DNA from 2 places in the Metabacillus sp. YM-086 genome. Region 1 is predicted to be linked to the other one. Evidence: riboswitches for the same ligand, from Rfam matches in the RefSeq annotation. Region 1 holds a riboswitch; the other holds the start of a gene.

Region 1 (9,013 bases):
TTTCTGCAACGTTGTTACTCATGATAATTTTTGCACCTTCAGGTAACTCTTCAAGTGTTTTGTATTCTTTTGAGTAAATACCAAAAGGCTCAATATGAATTGCTCCAACATTTGCAAGATCAAAATCATTTTCTTTAATTGCATTGTCTAAATATGGAACATGCTGGAAGTAGTTTGCATCCAGGTCACCTTCAGCAAGCGCTGGGTTAATTAATGGATAATCTGAAAACTCTTCGATGTCTAATTCAATACCTTTGTCTGCTAACAGTGGTTTTGCTTCTTCTAAAATTTCTGCATGAGGAACAGTTGTCGCTCCAACTTTTAGTACTTTCGTTTCTTGCTCAGTCCCTGTGTTTTCTTCTTGAGTTGTTTCATTTTCGCCTCCGCCACATGCAACAAGTAGAATAGCGAAAATTGTTAATACTAATGATAAAAGATATTTTTTCATCATTTTTTCCTCCTAACGTTTATCGATAGCTTTAACTAATATATCTCCAATAAATTGGATAATAAACACAATAATTAAGATAAAAATGGTTGCTACAATGGTTACTTCAAAATTATTACGCTGGAATCCTTCTCGATAAGCAAGGTCACCAAGACCTCCAGCACCTACTACTCCGGCCATAGCTGTATAACCAACCAATGCGATTGCAGTAACTGTAATCCCTGAAACCAAAGCTGGTAAAGATTCCGGTAATAGTACTCTCAACATAATTGTCGACGTTTTTGCTCCCATCGATTTAGCTGCTTCAATAACACCTTTGTCAACTTCCCTTAAAGCAAGCTCAACCATCCTTGCGTAAAATGGAGCGGATCCAATAATTAGTGCGGGTAAAGCAGCATTTTCTCCCAGAATTGACCCAACTACAACTTTAGTGAAGGGTAAGAGTAAAATAACAAGGATAATAAACGGAATTGACCGAAATATATTTACGATTCCAGATAAAATTGTATTAAGTATACTGTTACCCCAGATATTGCCTTTTGAAGTTAAGAATAAAAGTAAACCAAGTATAATTCCTAAGAAAAAAGTGACGACAACCGAAACTCCTGTCATGTAAGTTGTTTCATAAGTTGCCTCCCATACTTTTTCCCATTTTACATTTGGAAGAAACTGATTAAGCATTCGCCAGCACCTCCACTTCTACTTGTTGTTCTCCAATATAAGCAACTGCACGGTTAATTTCATCAAGATCTCCATCTATATGCAAAAATAATGAACCATAAGAGCCATTTTGCGTTTGTGAAATTTTACCTTGTACAATATTCACTTCAATATTAAATTTCCTAATAATATTGCTAATCAATGGTCTTTCTGTACCTTCACCAACAAATGTTAGCTGAAGTACTTTTCCAGAACGATAATTTTCTAGTAGTAGGTCAATTGCTTCCTTCGTATCATCCGGCTCTGAGATTTGTTTAACGAACGTTTTTGTTATAGGTTTCTGAGGGTTTCTGAAAACATCCAATACATTTCCTTGTTCAACCACTTCACCATTTTCCATAACAGCTACTCGATGACAAATTTTACGAATGACATGCATTTCATGTGTAATTAATACGATTGTTAAGCCTAGTCGTTTATTAATATCAACAAGCAGGTCTAGAATTGAATCTGTTGTTTGGGGATCAAGTGCTGATGTAGCTTCATCACATAATAAAACCTTGGGATTATTCGCTAACGCTCTGGCAATCCCAACACGTTGTTTTTGACCACCACTAAGTTGAGAAGGGTATGCATTCTCTCTTCCTTCCAGTCCAACCAGCTTAATAAGCTCATCAACACGTTTAAGTCGTTTCGCTTTACTTACTCCTGCAATTTCTAAAGGAAATGCAATATTCTCTCTCACTGTTCTTGACCACAATAAGTTAAAGTGTTGAAAGATCATGCTTATTTCTAAGCGTGCTTTACGCAACTTTGTACCAGAAATTGAGCCAATCTGACTACCTGCCACAACGACTTCCCCACTAGTTGGTTTTTCTAGTCCATTTAACAAACGGATCAATGAACTTTTTCCGGCTCCACTATATCCTATAACTCCGAATATTTCACCTTTTTTAATTTCAAGGTTTACATTGTTAACAGCTTGAACAGAGCCGCTCTTTGTTTTATAAACTTTATTAACATTTGATAATGTTATCATTTTGTCACCTTCTTCCTTTATTCCTTTACTATTTTCTACCGTTCATTTTTTTACATATAAAAAACCTTCCTGCAAAATGAGCAGAAAGGCGCTTGAATACCTTTCTCTCATCTCTCAAAGCATCTGCTTTGTGTGAATTGGCACCATTTCAGAATGAACTGATGGTTGCCGGGCTTCATCGGGCACTTCCCTCCACCTCTCTTGATAAGAGTTAAATATTTGATTGTCTTTTTAAGTACGATTGTGATTGTATCATGTGTTGAAAATCAATGTCAATTATTTATTTTCTTAAAATAGCTTACTTTTTTCACTGTGATTTTACATTTCAAATATGAAAAGGGTTGCATTTATCTGCAACCCCTTTCAATATTATACAATAAATAATATTATTAGAATATTTCATTAATTAAGAATTTACTTTCTCCATTCCTTTTACACCTGTTGCTTCAAAAATAGCTTGATCTAAATCTTCTATTAAATCCTCTATATGTTCAATTCCTACTGATAAGCGGATCAAATCTTCTGTTACACCAGATTTCTTTAAATCTTCAACGCCTAGTTGTTGATGAGTTGTACTCGCAGGATGAATGATTAAGCTTTTCGCATCTCCAACATTTGCTACATGTGACCAAAGTTCAACGTTGTTAATAAGAGCTGCACCAGCCTCTCTTCCGCCCTTGATACCGAATACTACTACAGAACCAGCACCCTTAGGTAAGTATTTAGCAGCTAAGTCCTTCGCAGGGTGTTGGCTATTTTCAGGGTATAGAACCCACTCAACAGCTGGGTGACTTTCTAAATATTGCACCATTTTCCTTGCATTTGATACATGTTCCTTCATACGGACATGAAGGGTTTCTAGACCAAGATTAAATTGAAAGGCATTGTATGGGCTAATCGCTGGGCCTAAATCTCTTAATAACTGAACTCTCGCTTTAATAATATACGCTTGTTCTCCTAATGCTTCAGCATAAACTAAATCATGATAGCTAGGATCAGGAGTTGTAAACCCAGGGAATTTTGGACTATTCCAGTCAAATTTACCTCCATCTACAATGACTCCACCAAGAGTTGTACCATTCCCAAGCAACCATTTTGTTGCAGAATGAACAACAATGTCGGCACCATGATCGATAGGTCTGCATAGATACGGTGTGGCAAATGTGTTATCCACAATCAATGGAATTCCAGCTTCATGAGCAATTTCAGCAACTGCCTCGATATCAAGAACATCTAAGCTTGGATTTCCAATTGTCTCTGCAAAAATAGCTTTTGTTTTCGGAGTAATAGCAGATCGGAAATTTTCCGGATTCTTTGGATCAACAAAAACCGTATTGATTCCGTACTTTGGTAATGTGTTAGCAAATAAGTTATATGTACCTCCATATAATGTAGAGGCTGATACGATTTCATCACCAGAACCAGCTAGGTTTAAAACTGACAATGTAATCGCTGCCATTCCACTTGCTACAGCTAAACTTCCGATTCCACCTTCCAGTTCAGCAATTCTTTCTTCAAAGACAGATGAAGTTGGATTATGAATTCTTGTATAAATATATCCAGGCTCCTTTAATCCAAATAAATTTGCCGCATGCTCGGTATTTTCAAATAAATAAGCATTTGATTGATAAATTGGAACAGCTCTTGCACCTGTCATTGAATCTTTCTTTAACCCTCCATGAATGGTTACCGTTTCTGGGCGATAAAGTTTCTCTTTCATCTTCTTCCTCCTATTATACATTCTTAATGTCTACTAATAGGTGTGATAACAAGATGTAGTATTCTTTCCTAGACTACTTTAATGGTAATAGAAGTTGTGTTTGAAGTATATAAGAATTTTTAAGTTTAGATTAATTTAATTAAAGCCTCTAGCCTAAGAAAATCTCGATATGAGCCTTTTATTGATAATTTCCCAAACGATATAAGTTGCTTTAAACTTATCGGATGAAGAAAAACCTCTTCTAAGTCTGATTCTTCTCCTTCTATAACAAAATCAACATGAACTGGTTGAATCGATAATAGTTTTGATTCACTTGATGAAAGTTCTAAAAAATGACTCCCTTTATCTGTTGAACGAAATTCTACAATTAATTTTCGTTTTAAAAGAATGGGTGTTATTAAATTTCCTTTATTCAAGCTTGAGACAAAAGTTGTTAAAAACATAAAAAGAATCCTCCCGATCTCAACAAGGTTATGTTTATATAACTTCATTGAAGGTCGAAAGAATCCTCTATAAATAACTCGACAGTTTCTGCTTTTCTTTCGTAAAATCAGTCTATTTCCCGAGAAATATGTCAAATTAGCAGGCATATTGTTTGATTAAGTCAAAAAGATGTGTGACAGATTGGAAAGCATATACTTTTTCTTTCATTTCACCGTTCTCAGTAATAATTAGGCAAGGTACACTCTCAATTCCTAATCGTTTCGCATCTTCAGGATAATAATTTAGATTTACGGAGTAAATGTCCAAAGTGGGGATCATTTCATCAACGACCGTTAACATTTTCTTCGCTACTTGACATGTCCCACACATTGGTGTGTAAAGGTACGTAATTTGAATACCCTTTTTAGGAAGGGTGAGCTCCTTTTCTTTCCATTCAATCATAAAACTAACTCCATATCCCTTCTAAAGGAATTTTGCGTTTACATCTATATTTGCACTTAGCAAAACAGATGCTACATGGTGATCCGGTGCTGTTGCAACTTCACGATATGCCCGATCAATGTATAGATGAGAGGCTTCAGGAAATTCTCGTTTAAATAATTTTCTCAATCGTTCACCAGCATCATCTGAATCAACTAATATATAAACTTCCTTTAAGAATAATTCATCAATTAGCTCATCCATTTTTGTTATGCTAATTGTTCCATTTGTACAGATTATTTCTATTGGTTCAGTTACTACATTTAAAACCTTTTTCTTATCTGATTTTCCTTCAACAATTAATACTTTTTCAACCTCAACTAACGACATAGCCATCACCTATTTTTAATGTAAGTAAAAGTCTTTATATATAACCTATTCGATTTGTCGAGGTTGTTTCCCTTTATTTTATGTTTTTTCTAAATAGCTGTTATCTTTGTTGTTAATTGCGTTTACTCGTAAGACTGGTCCGTTCCATTGCGCTCCACTATCGTTTTAAAAAATAGTGTTCAAAAACAAAATCATTACGAAACAACTTAAAATTAAAAATCACAAAGCTACTTAGAAAAGCATGATAAGAAACGACCTGTTTAATTGCAAAAGAGCAGTGGAGATTCCACTGCTGCTTTATTAACACCAACCATTTTCATAGTCACAATCGACGTATTTTTGGTCTGGTCCTGTTACAACATCTGCAACTTGGTAAAAGCGGTTATTATTGAATTCATATCCCGCTTTTAAGTCATAATTATTTTCTGAGACCATTTGGCCAATTCTTTCTTTTTCCAGATAAAGATTTAATTGCCCATCTCCAAATTTTCCTACAACTCGATCAGTAATATCTAATTGTTGTTTTTGAATTGTCATATGGACACCCTCCTTTATCTACTTATAGAATGTCCATAATTCACGATATCATGCTAATTAGTCTTGATTTGTCATTTCCTCATATTGCTCAGCTGTCATTAACTTTTCAATGTCAGCAGGGTTTGCAGGTTCAATGACGATCATCCATGCTTTTTCGTAAGGTGAATCATTAACGAATTCTGGACTATCATCAAGATTTTCATTAATTTCTACAACTTTCCCACTAATTGGTGCATATAATTCAGATACTGTTTTTACTGACTCAACGCTTCCAAATGGCTCGTCCGCTTGAAGTTCATCACCAATTTCTGGTAATTCAACAAATACGATATCCCCAAGCTCTGATTGTGCAAAATCCGTGATACCGATACGCACCTTATCTCCTTCTACTTTTACCCACTCATGTTCTTCTGAATAACGCAGTTCTTTAGGTGTGTTCATGTCTTCATACCTCCAGGAATATTTACAAATTTCAGCTTAATCATCTTTGTTTTAACAGTTTTCCGTTAACTATGCAATAACTAACTTCTATTTATTCCAAATTTCGCCAAATTGCTCTTCTTTAAAGCCAACTGTAGCATGTTCATTACCAACTGTAAGAGGACGTTTAATAAGCATTCCTTCACTTGCTAAGAGTTGAAGCATTTCATCCTCTGACATTGATGCAAGTTTATCTTTAAGCCCAAGTTCACGATATTTTTGTCCACTTGTATTAAAGAATTTTTTAAGCTCTAGTCCACTTTTTTTGTAAATGCTTTCTAGCTCTTCTTTATTTGGTGGGTTTTCAACGATATGTATTTCATTAAATTCTACATTATGATCTTCAAGCCATTTTTTAGCTTTACGACACGTCCCACATTTAGGATACCAGTAAAAATTCAGTGCCAAGTTTTTCACCTCTTTGCTCCTAATAATCAAACTTTCCAATTAAGGAATATTTTTCTCTATCTTATCATATATCATCATTCCCGCCTAATTAGAAATAATTAAATTTCAAGGCTCAAATTTAACTTTTATCTTATTTGGTTGAGAATTAGAAGGCACTGAACATTGCTCTTTATTGATTGAAAACAGGTTGAAGGAGGCAATGATATCATTGCCTCCTGAAAATTAAGCTAGATATGCATTTTTATCGATAATTGCTGCTGCAATCTCTCTTTTCTTGCCAATTACATTAATTGGAGTGTGACGTGTAAATTTACGTAATGCTGACATCATCATTCGTAGAGAATCACCTGACTCAACCGCAATTAATGATTCTTTTGCATGTGCTTCAATTTCATTGAAGGCTTCTTGGCAATATACTTGTGTATAAAGAAGCTTTTGTTTGTTTTTCTCTTCACCGTTCTTAGCAATTGCTTTTTCAGTACGTAAAATCGCTGACTCCATCGCATATACATTGCTTACAATATCAGCAATATTTACAAGAACCTCTTGCTCTTTTTGTAATTCTTTTCCGTACTTTTGTGCTGCTAAACCAGCAATTAAAATGCCGATTTTCTTTGCATTTTTTAATAAGTACTTTTCTTGTTCTAGTGTCCCTTCTCCGACCTCTTCAGGCATAAGCATCATCAGCTCTTCTTGTAAACTTTGCGCTTTTTGGAATAAAGGTAGTTCACCTTTCATAGCTTTTCGTAAATAGGTTCCTGGTACTAGTAGACGGTTGATCTCATTTGTTCCTTCAAAAATACGGTTAATACGAGAATCGCGATAAACACGCTCAACTTCATATTCTGCCATGAATCCATAACCACCGTGAATTTGAACAGCCTCATCTACGACATAGTCTAGTGTTTCAGAACCAAATACTTTATTTAATGAACATTCAATAGCATACTCAGCAATAGATTCTGCGACTTCTTTTCCGTTTTTAATTTCCTCATCAGTTAACCTACTCATACGGTCTTCGAATAGGCCAACGGTGCGATAAACTGAACTTTCCATCGCATATGTTTTCGCTGCCATATTTGCAAGTTTTTCCTGAATAAGAGAGAAGCTTGAAATTGGTGTTTTGAACTGTTGACGCTGGTTCGCATATTGAACAGCTACATCTATTAAGCGCTTTGCTCCACCAATTGTTCCAACTGCTAGCTTATAACGACCAATGTTCAAGATATTAAAGGCAATCACATGTCCTTTACCTAACTCACCTAATAAGTTCTCTTTTGGCACTAGAGCATCTTCTAGGATAACTGTTCTTGTTGAAGATCCTTTTATTCCCATTTTCTTTTCTTCAGGACCTGTTGAAACACCTGGAAAATCTCTCTCTACAATGAATGCTGAGAAATGTTCACCATCTACCTTTGCATAAACAACAATAACATCTGCAAAACCGGAGTTTGTGATCCATTGTTTTTCACCGTTTAACACATAGTGAGTGCCTTCTGCATTAAGTCTAGCTGTTGTTTTAGCACCAAGTGCGTCTGACCCTGAGCTTGGCTCTGTTAATGCATAAGCTGCAAGTGTTTCACCAGAAGCAAGCCCTGGTAAGTACTTTTTCTTTTGTTCTTCATTACCAAATAACACGATTGGTAATGAACCAATTCCTACGTGAGCACCAAAAGATAAAGAGAAACTTCCAGCTCTTGAAATCTTTTCAGTAATTAAAGCAGAGCTGATTTTATCTAATCCAAATCCGCCATACTCCTCAGGTACATCTGCCCCTAATAAACCAAGTTCCCCCGCTTGCTTTAAAAGCTTAACAGATTTATCAAATTCATGATTTTCAATATCTTCAAGATGTGGAAGCACTTCATTAACCGCAAAATCCTCCGTTGTTTTTGCAATCATTTTGTGTTCATCTGTAAAATCCTCAGGAGTAAAAACTCGATCATATGAAACATCTTCAATTAAAAAGCTTCCACCTTTAATCACTGCATCTGTTGCTTTTGACATGAAAATTCCCCCATTAACATTTATTTGAATAACTGCTATTTAGAAAGTAGAACTTGAAACAATCGTTTTTTTCGATTGCTCATCTGTTGTCGTTAATACTTACAATAATTCAAATACCCCTGCAGCACCCATTCCGCCACCAATACACATTGTTACGACACCAAATTGTTCATTTCTTCTTTTCATTTCATGGATTAATGAAAGAGTTAACTTTGCACCAGAACATCCAAGTGGATGACCAAGTGCAATTGCTCCACCGTTTACATTCACTTTATCTTCGTCAAGTCCTAGCTCTCTAATAACTTGAATGGATTGAGAAGCAAATGCTTCATTTAATTCAAATAAGCCAATATCTGAAAGCTCCAAGCCTGCGTATTTTAAAGCTAAAGGTACAGCAGCAACTGGACCAATTCCCATAATTTCAGGAGGAACTCCGGCAACAGCAAATGACCTAAACTTC
Region 2 (9,013 bases), on a different contig from region 1:
ATAATCCATGATGCAATGTTTATTGTTTTTCACCCTCTCTTGCGACTTTTTCCTTTACACTCTATCATTATATGGACACGGTGTTGCCTATTCAACAAACAGTTATTTTACATCTGTGATTTTTCCAACATATTCATCAATTGTGTTGGAAAACGATGAAAAAAGGAGAAATCTATGACAACTTCAAAATTAGATCGCCGTAAAAAATATACGCGTATGGTTCTGAAAGAAGGTTTAATCCAACTGTTAAAGGACAAACAGATTTCTTCCATTACTGTTAAAGAAATCTGTGGCGTAGCTGATATAAATCGCTCTACATTTTATGCTCACTATTCCGATCAATTTGACCTTCTTGACAAAATTGAAGAAGAATTGATTGAAGATATGACAGGGTATTTGAGTCAATACAGCTATGAAGAAGACGACCTAAAGATGATTGAAAAATTGTTGGATTACTTCGCTTCGAAGCAAGAAATTTGCAAAATACTTTTGAATGAAAAAGTGGACACAACATTTCAAAAAAAGGTCATGACAGTCGCACATCATTTCTTTATTAAAAACTGGAAAGCCAATAATCAATTTAATGGATATCCATCTGAATATTTAAGGACGTTCATCATTAGTGGAAGTATTTATGTAACCAAAGAATGGTTAAACAGAGGAATGGACAAAACACCCAAAGAAATGGCTGAAATAATTAACAATCTAATCAAAAATGGCCTTTTCGGGACATAGGGACAGGTTCCTTGTCCCATATCAAACAAAAAAAACCTCATCCCATTTTTTTAAAATCCAAATTAAAGCTTTATCCACTATTGTCCAGTTCAAATTATTCGTTTAAGAATAAACTATAGTAATCCTAAGCACCCATGTAAGACCTCTAAAAGACGCTCTCGATAGAGTGTCTTTTTATGTATTTTTCGAAAAAGCTATAAAGCACTACTTAACGTGACCCCCTCCCTCCCCTAAGGCTCGCCAGCGGGCGGTTTTCGTCATTTATCGAAAAATGATGACTACGTCCAAACCAATCATGAAAGTCTTCATATTATAAATTAACCTCAGATAAAGGAGGTGAAAAATATGTCAGGTGGATATGGTTCTGGTGCAGGTTTTGCGCTAATCGTAGTACTATTCATTCTTTTAATTATCGTTGGTGCTGCTTATGTTGGCGGTGGTTACTAATTTAAAAAAGTAATTCAAAATTAAAGCAGGCTACAGCGTAGTCTGCTTTTTGAAAAATAAGGATATTGATCATCACAATTCTTATTTCCACAAAAAAAGCGAACAACCATCTACTGTTGTTCGCTTACCATCCTTATCCCCAGATCTCTCTTGAAACATCAACAATGTATTTTAGCTTCTCCCACTGCTCTTCTTCGGTTAAGATGTTTCCATGATGTGTTGAAGCAAACCCACATTGTGGACTAATGCATAACTGCTCTAATGGTACATATTTTGTTGCTTCTTCTACACGAGCTTTAATATTTTCCTTATCTTCTAATTGTCCATGTTTTGATGTGAAAACCCCAAGAACAACTCTTGGACCATCGTTTGGTATATAATCTAATGGCCCGAAGTCACCAGAGCGATCATCATCATACTCTAAAAAAAATCCGTTCACTTTTTCTTTTGCGAATAATGTTGGTGCAATTTTAGCATAGCTACCTTCAAATGCCCATTTAGAACGGTAGTTACCACGGCAAAGGTGAGTAGTAATCGTTAAATCTTCTGGCTTATCTTCAAGAACGCCATTTACAACACGTAAAGCTAAGTCAATTAATTGTTCACGCGAAAAACCACTATCATTAAACGGAATTTCCGGTGCATTAAGTCCAGCAATATATACATCGTCTAATTGTAAGTAGCGGCAACCAGCATCATAAAATGCTTTAATTGCATCCTTATATGTTTGAATAACATCATTCGTATATTCTTCAATATCTGGATAAAATTCCAGGTTGCGGATCCCTGCATTAAATAATTGATTCGGGCTAGGAATCGTTTGCTTAGCAACCGCACGATCTCCGACAATTTCTTTAAACTCGATAAAGTCCTTAATATGTGGATGGTCAGGGTTAAATGAAATTTTTCCGATAACACGAACATCGTATCTCTCAGTTTCCTCACCTTTGAATGCAAACCCACTTTCAGGAACATATCCCTCTACACCATTTAGATGCTCTAGAAAATCGGTGTGCCAAAATCTACGACGAAACTCTCCATCGGTCACAGCTTGTAAACCAACTTCGATTTGCTTATCAACAATTTTTATAATTTCTTCCGTTTCAATTTCGTGTAGTTGCTGAGACGTTAAATTCCCCTTTTGGAAATCCTTTCTTGCTTGATGAATTCTTTCTGGACGTAATAAACTTCCAACGTGGTCGGCTCTAAAAGGCGCTTTTACTAGTGTTTTTGTCATGTAAATCTCTCTCCTAACTTTGGGTAATTGAAATTAAGGGCTATAGATGTAATCCCTAGTGAAAAAAGGATCAGGTCAGCAAAATGTAATTATAAAATCACCAGGGTAAAAATATGTAGGCTTTGTTTTCACTATAGACTTTACTATACTTTTAAAACAAAAACCCCTCTTCCAAAAGAAAGAGGGGGTTAGTTATTTATAAATATGACCTGATCCTCTTATCTCAAGCATGATTGCTCTGGAATTGGCACAGTACTATAACAGTCCGCTGCCGAGGCTTCAAAGGGCCAGTCCCTCCACCTCTCTTGATAAGAAATTTTTGAAAATATTAAATTGTTTTAATTACTATACAATTAAACTATGAAAGCTGTCAACACTTATAGAGAATTTTACCAATCAAAGGAAAGGTTTCTAGTTAAAATACCGGACAAGTACCTGTGCTTTATCCCCTTTCTTTTATTTTATTTAAGATAATAATAGCGGCTTTTTTAGCTCCTCCTACATTCCGAAAGGTCTCTGAAATTTTTTGTGCATTTTCTGAGTATATTTCATTTTTTATTATGCCATCTACCGCTTTTTCCAAAAAGCTCGGTTTGCTTCTTCTTAGTTTAATCCCAGCTCCAAGTTCTACAACTCGATTTGCTACGACCCTTTGTTCACTATGCAACGGAAATAACACCATTGGAACTCCAAAGTACAAACTTTCATTTACACTATTCATTCCACAATGTGTAATAAATGCATCTGCTTGCTTTAAAACGGAAATTTGATCAACATGGTTTTTCACAATAATATTGTCCGGAAGATTGCCAAGAGAAGCAATCTCTGTTTTTTCACCAACAGACATTAATACTTTGTATGGACCATTCGCAAAAGCACTTATACAATTTTGGTAAAAATGTTTATTGTGATTAAGTACAGTTCCTAATGAAATGTAAATAAGTTTGTTATGATTCACTTCATTCGATGCTGCTGTTTGCCGAATTGAAGGACCAACGAATGTATATTTGTCGGAAAAGGTTTCAGCCATCGGTTGAAATTCTTTTGATGTATACACAATTGTATCTGTGTCATTATCATTTTGAACGATGGAGATAAAACTATTTACTTCATATCCGTGTGAACGGAGCAATTCCATTTTCTTGTTTATTCTCGGCATTCCCGTTATCATACGTACGATTTCTTGTAAACTACGTTTCATTAATTTTGCTGTATGATTATTAAAAGCAAAAGTTGTTGTTGAACAGATATAAGGAATTTCCAATTTCTTTGCAATTAATTTTCCCCAAAAACATAAAGAATCAGAAACAATGCAATCAGGCTGGTATTCTCTTAATTCTTGACACACCTTCTCATCCAAAGCAATTGTTGTATCTACAATCATTTCTATTAAAGCAGCAAAATCTTTTCCCACTTTGCGATTTAATTCTTCTTGGGACATCGGGGGTAAGAATTTATCACATGAAATAAACCGAGCACCAGCGCTTTCTATTTTTTCTTGAAATTCTAAAAATGAATAATACCACACTTCATGACCTTGGCTTACTAACTCTGCTACTACAGGAATTGTTGGGTTTGTATGTCCGTGTGCTGGAATCGAAAAGAAAACAATTTTTCTCATTCTATTTCCTCTTCTGTTACGTCTGCCCTACGAATCATTTCTGCAAATTCCAGAAAAGCATCACTTTTTAAGACGGCAATACCTTTTGTCACATCTTCCCCTAATACAACCAGTTTATCGCCTGATTTTATTTGATACATCTCCCTCGCTTGCTTCGGTATAACAATCTGGCCTCGTTCTCCTACCTTTACAACACCAAAAAATTGTTTCCCCTTTGGAGCAAGTTGTTCAACCTCTTCCTCCTCCAGTTCACCAGATAATTGATCTAAAGTAACTTGAAAGATTTCAGCTAACATTTTACTTTTATAAATATCAGGGAGTGCCTCCTCATTTTCCCACTTTGCTACAGTTTGACGAGAAACATTTAATCTCTCAGCTAATAGTTCCTGACTCATTTTATTCTTTTTACGCAAAATACGAATATTCATACCAATCATACTTTCAACTCCTTATATGAATTACTATATCTATGTCCTATTGGGAAGTCTATCAAGTTTCCTATACATTTCATGTTAAAAATTGTGGCTAAAGGTTTGATTAAAGAAATTAACGATATGATCAACAATAATTGCTCTAAACAGTGATTTGTATAAAAAACAAACTAAGGGACAGTGAACCTGTCCCTTAGTTTGTCCCTTAGTTTGTTAAGTTTTTGTCATTTAGATTGTTTTTCTGTCGAAACACTTTCATTTAAAGACAAATTTTTGCATAATATTCCTTGTGTCTATTTTATTTTCGGAGGATAAGAACGATGGCTAAGGAAACCAAGCAACTGATGATGTGCATTAATGGTCTTAAATCTGATTTATTTCAAATTGCGGAAAATACCGGTCTAGATAGTCGGTATACGTTGGAATGTAGTATTCAATTGGATGAACTAATTAAGCGATATCATCAGGAAAATGAAAAGAACAATACTATTGAATGACTCAAAAATTCATTTAACCAAACCTCAAAGAAGGATATAATCCAACTTACATAAACTTAAAGTCTTATAAAAAAAGAACCACCTGATAGGTAGCTTTAAAGTCTAATAATTTCTTTTTCATACACTAATTCAACTAAATACTTTTCATCGATTTTCATAATTTCAAGTTGTCCATTTTGATAATCATGCAATACTGTGTAAAGACAACCGTTATACATTACTTTATCATTTACAAACATTAGAATTACCTCTCACTTTAAAGATCATTTTCTAACATATGATAACGAATGAATATTAATTAATGACAGTAAACTTATTACAAATCGGTAAATTTAATGTAAATTTCGTATCTGGTTCATTTATTAAGAATATATTTTTGCCAAAAAAAATTGGGACAGTATACTGTCCCTCTAGAACCCACCTTCTCCTCCCCCGCCATTTAGATGATTATATTGATTTCCCAACACTTCGGACTCTACATTATGATTCCCTTTGTTAACATCTGGAGGAACAGCTCCTGTTTTTTTATCAAAATATATAGCTAGTGTAATTACAATGCTTAATGGTATCAAAAAAAGCAACCAAATCACAAAATCTCCCCTTTAGTAGTCGACAAACCCAAAAATAGAGTATTCAGATTATTTTTATTTTACCATATTTTTTCCATTAACTACAGATTTTCTCCTGATTTAACTAGTTTACCTCCCTTAAATAATCAATAAATAACAATTCTATATTGTTTTTAAAATAATAATCTCAAATTGATATTTGTTTAATATCAATTTGAGATATATAATAAAAACAAGAACAAAACAGAAAGCGTTTACAACACTAACAAGACAACGTTTTTTCCATATTTAAGGAGGATTTACCATGAGCCAATTAGCTAGACAATCTAAAGTGAAGGATTTATTAGCGAAGAACAAATTCAATGAAAAAGAAATCGCAGAAATGACAGATCCGCAAATTGAATACTATCACTGGCTCTATTTTGAAGATTCTGTTTACGACTATATGTAATTTACTATATTAATAAAGAAAAAGCTTTTGTACTTTGTACAAAAGCTTTTTTGTTTTTACAATCCCCTTTTAAAGCTCATGAATCCCTAAAATACGGAACAACTTTTTTAAAATTACCAAAAATACGAAACATCGCCAATAATTTGATTATTTCATGCCAGAATTTTGGCCTACTTTCAATTCATATCATGTTAAAACTAGTTAATAAAGCTTATAAATTCATATCTTTTATAAAAAGTCTAAACTTTAGAATCTTGGCACACCTCTTGCATATATGTTTATCGAAAAACAAAGGGAGGGCTTAAATATGAAAACAAGTGTTGACCAACAAGTAACAAATCCAGCTATTCCTACAACAATGAAAGCTGCAGTTGTAAACGTATTCAAACAAAAACTAGAGGTAAAAGAAATTCCAGTCCCAACTCTTGAGTATGGCGAAATATTAGTGAAAATTAAAGCATGTGGAGTTTGTCACACTGACCTTCACGCTGCACACGGTGACTGGCCGGTAAAACCAAAGCTTCCATTAGTACCTGGACATGAAGGTGTTGGAGAGGTCGTAAAGGTGGCAGAAGGTGTCACTTCCATTAAAATTGGAGATATTGTTGGTATTCCTTGGTTATACTCAGCTTGTGGTGAATGTGAATACTGCTTAACTGGGAGAGAAACACTTTGTCATGATCAGTTAAATGCCGGCTATTCAGTTGACGGGGGTTATGCAGAATATTGTAAAGCACCTGCAAACTATGTTGTAAAAGTACCAGATGGTGTTGATCTTGCTGAAATTTCTCCAATTTTCTGTGCTGGGGTTACAACATACAAGGCTTTAAAAGTAAGTGAAGCTAAACCTGGTGACTGGGTAGCGATTTATGGTATCGGCGGTCTTGGACATGTTGCATTGCAATATGCAAAAGCAATGGGCTTCAACGTGATTGCTGTAGATATTCAAGATGACAAGCTTGATTTAGCATCCGAATTAGGAGCAGATTTAACAATTAATGGCTTAAAATGTGATCCTATTCAAGAAATTAAAGATAAAGTAGGTGGAGTTCAAGCAGCTGTTAGTGTTGCGGTAACGAAAAAAGCATTTGAACAAGCTTATGGATCTGTTAAGCGTGGTGGAACTCTAGTCGTTGTTGGTCTTCCAAACGATGAGTTACCAATTCCAATTTTTGATACTGTTCTTAACGGTGTTTCTGTAAAAGGTTCAATTGTTGGAACAAGAAAAGATCTCCAAGAAGCCGTGCAGTTTGCTGCAGATGGAAAAGTAAAAACAAATATTTCAACAGAGCCACTTGATAACATTAATGAGGTATTCGAAAGAATGGAAAAAGGTCAAATTAACGGACGTGTTGTACTAACACTTGAATAGTCGTTAATTAGTATGGACGAGGATAACTTTATTTTTGTCGAGAGTAAAATCGTCATCCCTTTATTAACTTAATTAACCATATAATAAAAAAAACAAAACCATAAAAAAAGCGTTCAATTGACCAAAATTACATGGTACAAATGAATGCTTTTTATCTTTGAATGAAAAGCACAATAAAAGCTCAAGAACCGAGAATTCCTTGAGCAATACTAGTTATGAAAGACACCACCTATAAATCCATCTGTTAGTTCATAGCCAAATATAAATGATCCAATAATATAAGCTACTATGAAGGCAATAATTATTCCAACAAAGTTATTTTCAATTTGCTTTATTTTTTCATTTTTCATGGCTTTCCTCCTGCATTTACCTTTAATAACGATTATTCTTAATATTCCTACTTGAATTTAAGTTATACCGATTACTAAGTAGGTAACGCATTCGGTTGTGCTTTCAGAATAGATTTTAAATTTTTCACCGGATACATGCCATCTACAAAAAATACCCAATAAACCAATAAAATTAAAATTATGATTTATTTCTTCAGAAAATATTTCCCCTTTTCATAGTTCTCCTTCTTCATCTCTTCCGGTAACATGCTTCCCCCTGTTGCCCACACCAAATGAGTTGCATGAGGATACTGAAATTCGGGTTGATGAATTACATGTATTACACCTGGAAATCCTGCTAAAGCTGAAGGTTCTAAATTTATATCCTCTGTGTCAACTAACATAGTAAGCAGTTGAAACAGATGTTTATCTTCAACAGTATAAACCCCACTGATGAGTTCTTCTAAAAGCTTTCCAACAAAACCAGAAGGTCTGCCTACAGCTAATCCGTCAGCTTCTGTGACATTATCAATATCAAAATCTTGGACAGAAACTTTTTCATGTAGTCCAGTTAATAAACCTAAAAGCATTGCTGGAGAATGAGTTGGCTCTGCAAAGAAGCAATGCACAGCATCCTTAAAAATCAATTTTAAGCCGAAAGCAACTCCGCCTGGACCTCCACCCACACCACAAGGTAAATAGACGAATAGCGGTTTTTCTTCATTAACTACTATCCCTAACTCTTCTAATTGCTTTTGTAATCGCAGCGCTGCGACTGCGTATCCTAAAAACAGATCTTTCGAATTCTCATCATCTATAAAATGCATATTCTCATTTGCTTGAGCTTGCCTTCTTCCTTCAGAAACAGCTCTACTATAGTCTGAATTATACTCAATAACAGTAACACCTTTTTCTTTTAATAAGTCTTTTTTCCATTTTTTCGCATCAGCTGACATGTGCACATATACATTGAACCCTAATTTGGCACTTATGATTCCAATACTAAGTCCGAGATTACCTGTCGAACCTACAGCGATTGAATAGTGTGAAAATAATTCTCTAAACGATTTGTTAGTTAAAATGGAGTAATCATCATCATATGATAACATTCCGTTGTCTATAGCAATTCGTTCAGCATATTTTAATACTTCATAAATTCCACCTCTAGCTTTAATGGAACCTGAAATAGGTAACATGTTGTCAGTTTTCAGAAAAACTTCTTGATTTACATGCATCTTATAGTAATTCTCCATCGCCTTTTTCATTTTAGGAATACGAATAGTTAGCGATTCAATCATTCCATTTGCCTCTTTTGTTTCTGGGA

Evidence for each region. A riboswitch is a leader RNA that binds a small molecule or an ion and turns the genes downstream of it on or off. The one in region 1 is predicted to bind S-adenosylmethionine.
Region 2: linked by a shared signal. The riboswitch ahead of ACEWK1_RS09215 (5-methyltetrahydropteroyltriglutamate--homocysteine S-methyltransferase) and the one ahead of ACEWK1_RS17390 (methionine ABC transporter ATP-binding protein) in region 1 are both predicted to bind S-adenosylmethionine.

What each region holds. Positions count from the first base shown of each region.
Region 1 covers NZ_JBLUOI010000043.1:33,552-42,564, forward strand. Annotated here, with positions in the region: gene ACEWK1_RS17380 (MetQ/NlpA family ABC transporter substrate-binding protein) at 1-448, opposite strand, end outside; gene ACEWK1_RS17385 (methionine ABC transporter permease) at 461-1,129, opposite strand; gene ACEWK1_RS17390 (methionine ABC transporter ATP-binding protein) at 1,122-2,147, opposite strand; SAM riboswitch class I at 2,252-2,358, opposite strand; gene ACEWK1_RS17395 (O-acetylhomoserine aminocarboxypropyltransferase/cysteine synthase family protein) at 2,554-3,867, opposite strand; gene ACEWK1_RS17400 (SCP2 sterol-binding domain-containing protein) at 3,993-4,310, opposite strand; gene ACEWK1_RS17405 (thioredoxin family protein) at 4,447-4,752, opposite strand; gene ACEWK1_RS17410 (toprim domain-containing protein) at 4,774-5,121, opposite strand; gene ACEWK1_RS17415 (YusG family protein) at 5,422-5,658, opposite strand; gene gcvH (glycine cleavage system protein GcvH) at 5,716-6,099, opposite strand; gene ACEWK1_RS17425 (arsenate reductase family protein) at 6,187-6,546, opposite strand; gene ACEWK1_RS17430 (acyl-CoA dehydrogenase family protein) at 6,769-8,553, opposite strand; gene ACEWK1_RS17435 (acetyl-CoA C-acetyltransferase) at 8,653-9,013, opposite strand, start outside.
Region 2 covers NZ_JBLUOI010000015.1:49,565-58,577, reverse strand. Annotated here, with positions in the region: gene ACEWK1_RS09225 (TetR/AcrR family transcriptional regulator) at 175-735, shown strand; gene ACEWK1_RS09220 (YjcZ family sporulation protein) at 1,081-1,182, shown strand; gene ACEWK1_RS09215 (5-methyltetrahydropteroyltriglutamate--homocysteine S-methyltransferase) at 1,316-2,419, opposite strand; SAM riboswitch class I at 2,635-2,734, opposite strand; gene ACEWK1_RS09210 (macrolide family glycosyltransferase) at 2,862-4,040, opposite strand; gene ACEWK1_RS09205 (helix-turn-helix domain-containing protein) at 4,037-4,477, opposite strand; gene ACEWK1_RS09200 (aspartyl-phosphate phosphatase Spo0E family protein) at 4,792-4,968, shown strand; gene ACEWK1_RS09195 (hypothetical protein) at 5,064-5,207, opposite strand; gene ACEWK1_RS09190 (hypothetical protein) at 5,379-5,558, opposite strand; gene ACEWK1_RS09185 (BH0509 family protein) at 5,842-5,988, shown strand; gene adhP (alcohol dehydrogenase AdhP) at 6,347-7,360, shown strand; gene ACEWK1_RS09175 (hypothetical protein) at 7,570-7,710, opposite strand; gene ACEWK1_RS09170 (D-serine ammonia-lyase) at 7,896-9,013, opposite strand, start outside.